DNA from 2 places in the Thermobacillus sp. genome. Region 1 is predicted to be linked to the other one. Evidence: riboswitches for the same ligand, from Rfam matches in the RefSeq annotation. Region 1 holds a riboswitch; the other holds the start of a gene.
What was found. Region 1 has a riboswitch for cyclic di-GMP ahead of C6W55_RS07575 (chemotaxis protein CheA). Riboswitches for the same ligand answer to the same signal wherever they lie in the genome.

Region 2: linked by a shared signal. The riboswitch ahead of C6W55_RS11405 (PilZ domain-containing protein) and the one ahead of C6W55_RS07575 (chemotaxis protein CheA) in region 1 are both predicted to bind cyclic di-GMP.

What each region holds. Positions count from the first base shown of each region.
Region 1 is NZ_QEWA01000034.1:97,081-99,281, reverse strand. Features, by position in the region: gene C6W55_RS07580 (ABC transporter ATP-binding protein) at 1-756, shown strand, start outside; cyclic di-GMP riboswitch class I at 1,124-1,216, shown strand; gene C6W55_RS07575 (chemotaxis protein CheA) at 1,351-2,201, shown strand, end outside.
Region 2 is NZ_QEWA01000040.1:76,912-79,112, reverse strand. Features, by position in the region: gene C6W55_RS11405 (PilZ domain-containing protein) at 20-835, opposite strand; cyclic di-GMP riboswitch class I at 943-1,030, opposite strand; gene C6W55_RS11400 (aspartyl-phosphate phosphatase Spo0E family protein) at 1,281-1,475, shown strand; gene tadA (tRNA adenosine(34) deaminase TadA) at 1,470-1,937, opposite strand; gene C6W55_RS11390 (ATP-binding protein) at 2,122-2,201, shown strand, end outside.

The DNA of each region.
Region 1 (2,201 bases):
ACGGCCCGGCTTGACAACGTCCGTGGCGACGTCGAGTTCCGCCATGTGCGCTTCGGTTACGAGGGTACGGACAAGATCGTCATCAAGGATTTCTCCGCGCACGCGAAGGCCGGCCAGAAGATCGCGATCGTCGGACCGACCGGGGCGGGCAAGACGACGCTCGTCAACCTGCTCATGCGCTTCAACGAGATGAACAGCGGCGACATCCTGATCGACGGCGTGTCGATCAAGGATCTGACGCGGGAGAACGTGCACAGCCTGTTCTGCATGGTGCTGCAGGATACGTGGCTGTTCGAGGGGACGATCCGCGAGAACATCGTCTATGCCAAGCAGGGCGTGACCGACGAAGAGGTCGAGCGGGCCTGCCGGGCCGTCGGACTGCATCACTTCATCCGCAGCCTGCCGAACGGCTACGACACCGTGCTGGACGACAAGGTGAATCTGTCCGCGGGACAGAAGCAGCTGATCACGATCGCGCGCGCAATGGTCGAGAATGCGCCGATGCTCATCCTCGACGAAGCGACCAGTTCGGTCGACACGCGCACGGAAGTCCAAATTCAGGAGGCGATGGACAAATTGATGGCCGGTCGCACCTCCTTCGTCATCGCCCACCGGCTGTCCACCATCCGCAACGCCGACCTGATCCTGTTCATGAAGGACGGCGACATCGTCGAGAGCGGGACGCACGAGGAGCTGCTCGCGAAGAACGGCCATTATGCGGAGCTGTACAACAGCCAGTTCGAGCAGGTGTCCTAGAAAAAACATGAAAATCTGCGGAAGAAGAACGCCCCGGCGGCGTTCTTCTTTTTTCTTGTCATCGCGGGATGCGGGCGCCTTGCCGTCGAAGGGCTGTGCGCGTTTTACCAGACCGAAGCAAACATCGGAAACAAAGACCCGTGAACGGATAACGGAAGGTACGGTCATGAAAGCGGATTGTAATTATAGTGCAAAAGCATTATAACGACGCTGTAATACAGATGAATTATGGCATGAAATTTTTACTAATTTGACTTGTAATTTTTTATAATCGTCAGTAAAATAGGTTTTAGAGAATAATAATATTCAGAATATGGGTTTATCACTTCAAATTGTAAATATTTACGCATGGTGGATAATTGAATAGCATGATTAAGGGCAAAACTGTCGAAAGGCAGTGACGCAAAGCCATGGGTCTAAGGTTCAATGTCCGTTGAACTATGATCGCCAGGTTGCCGGCCGTCAGGCCGTAAGTTGCTCGCTTACAGTCATGTTGCACGCTTTTTGGCGTGTTCGCGCGAAGCCCTTGAGTCATGTCCGTGTCTGGAGGGCTTTTTTGCGTTCAGATATTCACTGCACACGGGGAGAGGTAGGATGAGTGACCAGCGCGGGGATCCGATTTTCGAAGCGTATTTGACGGAGGCCACACAGCTTGTCGACCAACTCGAGGAATTGATTCTCGCTTGCGAGCACGACGGCGAGTTCACGGAAGAGGCGATCCACGAAATTTTCCGCATCATGCATACGATCAAGGGTTCCTCTTCCATGATGCAGTACCACAATATCGCCGCCCTTGCGCATGCACTGGAAGATCTTTTCTCGTATTTGCGGGACAACCCTTCCCGGCCGGCGGACTGGTCCGAACTGTCCGACCTGATGCTGGAGGGGGTGGATTTCACCAAGGTGGAGCTGCACAAGCTCCGGAACGGCGAGCCCGCCGACGGGGAGGCCTCGAGCGTGATCGGCAAGGTGGACTGGCTGCTGGAGACGCTCAGCCGCGGGTCTGGCGGTACGGACGGCGGGGCGGAAGCCGGCGCGGAAGGATACGGCGGTCTGCGTCAATACGAGGCCAGGCTGTACTTCACGGACGACTGCGAGATGGCGAACATCCGGGCGTACCAGGCGTTCTTCAAGATCAAGGATTGGCTGACGGATTTTCATCACGTGCCGGAAAATCTGCTGAACGATCCCGAAGCCGACGCCGTGATCCGGGATCACGGTTTCCGGTTGCACATGACGACGGACCGGGACTACAAAGAGCTGTATGTCGAGCTCTCGAGCATCAGCTACCTGAAGGAGCTGGAGTTGCGGGAAATCCCCGCGGAGGAAGGTGCGGACGGGGAGCGGGAAGAGGCGCTTCTTCCGGACGGAAGGGAGCGGGAGCCGGATGCGGAGCAACCGGAAGCGCGTCCGGCATCGGATGAACCCGCGGTCAGGGACGATGG
Region 2 (2,201 bases), on a different contig from region 1:
CCTGAAAATCGTTGCCGCATCAACCTTCGTATCTGGAATCGTTGAACAGGTAGGTCTGCGGCGCACGATCCGTTTTGACCGGCTCCGTCTGTTCGGCCTGGATGTCGAATTCAGTCTCCCCTTCCTCGCCGAGCATCTCTTTGCGCAGTTTCTCCGACTTCTCGCGGTAGTAAGCCTCGATCTGGGATCTCAGGATGTAGGAACGCAACCAATTCGCGTGGTCATCTTTCAGCTCGATAATGCGCGTTCCGCACCGGATGCCTTCCTTGGTGCGCTGCAGATGAATGATCTCCGCCCTGCATTCAAAGCGGTTGCCGAGATCCAATTCAAGGTGAAGCTGGTTCCGCGTCTGCAACGGAAGGTCGATGTTGAACAGCAAGCCGATTCCGGACATGCTGATGTTGTCCAGCAGGATGGTCGGCGGATCCGGGAACTTCCGTTCCACCTTGCGCGAATATTCATACAGGCTGAGCACCCGGGCCTGCTCATTGACCGGTACCCGCGGATCCTGCCGCTTGTCCTGGAATTTGCGGCGATTCTCGGGCGGATTCAGCACGACCAGCGCGCCCTGATCCTTCGCGAGCACCGTTGATTCGAACACGTAGATGCCGCCTTTGGCGTAAATCATGACTTTTACCTTTTCGCCGAGCATGAACTGGTCGTATTGCGGGAATTCAATCTCCAGCAGCTCGCCGGCGACATAGGTCAGCGTGCCAGTCGATACAAATCCTTTTTTTTCGACGACGGCTTTCGAGTCCATCAGCACCGAGACGTCGTATCCCATCGAGCCGGTCGACGAATTTCTCGGTGACGGGGAAGTGTTGGATAACGGCATGGTCCTTCCACAACTCCTTTCTGTATGGGACTCCTGTATGACAAAAAAACCATCCCCGATTAGCAGGGATGGTCTACCGTTACATGCAGCGACAGGTACATCCGAATCCCGGTAACCAGGCGATCATAGCTCGTGCGGAGCCGTAGACCCTTAGCTTTGCGTCCTTGCCTTTCGACAAGTTTGCCCTTTGCTGATTCGATGCCGATATAGATGTCAGTCATATTTCAAGAATCTGCAAAGTTCATTATACTGTAAATTGTATTGAAATGGCAATGCCAATTTTCATAGGATGGAGCCGCAAGTCATGCAGCCTTGGCACTATGCTCGTGTCGAAAAGCGGCAGAAAAAAGTGGAGTCCAATCGACAAAAACTTACAAATTCTGTGGATCAAGAAGTGTATAATGGAAGCACAATCCATAACTTCTATCGGGGGAGACTGAGGCAGATGAAGAAAGATCGCTTGCTGGGACAGCTGCAAACGCTTCGCTTTCGTCTGCACGCACTTGCGGAAGCAAGAGGAAGTCTAACCGACCCGGAAGTCCTCGCCCTGAGCGAAGAGGCGGACAGGCTCATCGTCGCACTGCAGCAGCTGCAACGGGACGAGTTGACCATTCCCGACAAAAAAGCCCCACGCTTATGAACGATTGCGCAGCGCCCGGAAGAAGCTGGTGAGCAATTCGGAGCATTCGCTGCGCAGCACATCGGATATGACCTCGGTACGATGATTGAATCGCCTGTCCTGCAACAAATTCATCAGCGTGCCTGCGCAGCCTGCTTTCGGATCGTCCGTTCCGTAGACGACGCGAGCGATCCGGGACTGCAGGATGGCGCCGGCGCACATTGGGCATGGTTCCAGCGTGACATACAGCGTGCAATCGAGCAGCCGCCAGGCATTCAGATGCTCGCTGGCCTGACGGATGGCCAGTATTTCGGCATGGGCGGTCGGATCGCGCATCGTCTCGCGCAGATTGTGGCCTCTGCCGATGATCTCCCCGTTTTTCACAATAATTGCGCCGATCGGGACTTCCCGCAACGACTTTGCTTTTTTCGCTTCCTCTATGGCTTCGCGCATGAAGCGCACATCGTCCTCTGCAAAGCTCATTCATCTGCCTCCTCCGCTGTTCGATCCTGCACTTTTGACTGTCTATACCGCGAACAGATATTCGTTGTTAACACGTTGTGCATAAATCGGTGGATAACTAAAGATTTGTCCACAGTTGTCCACATCCTGGAAATCGAGATACCGATGTTATCCACAAGTTTTGGCTGTATGGAAGGAGGTGCCCGTGTTGTCATTCAAGATCAGGTTGACCTTGATCCTATCGACCATCGTGATCATTTTCCAGACACTCACCGTCATTGTGAA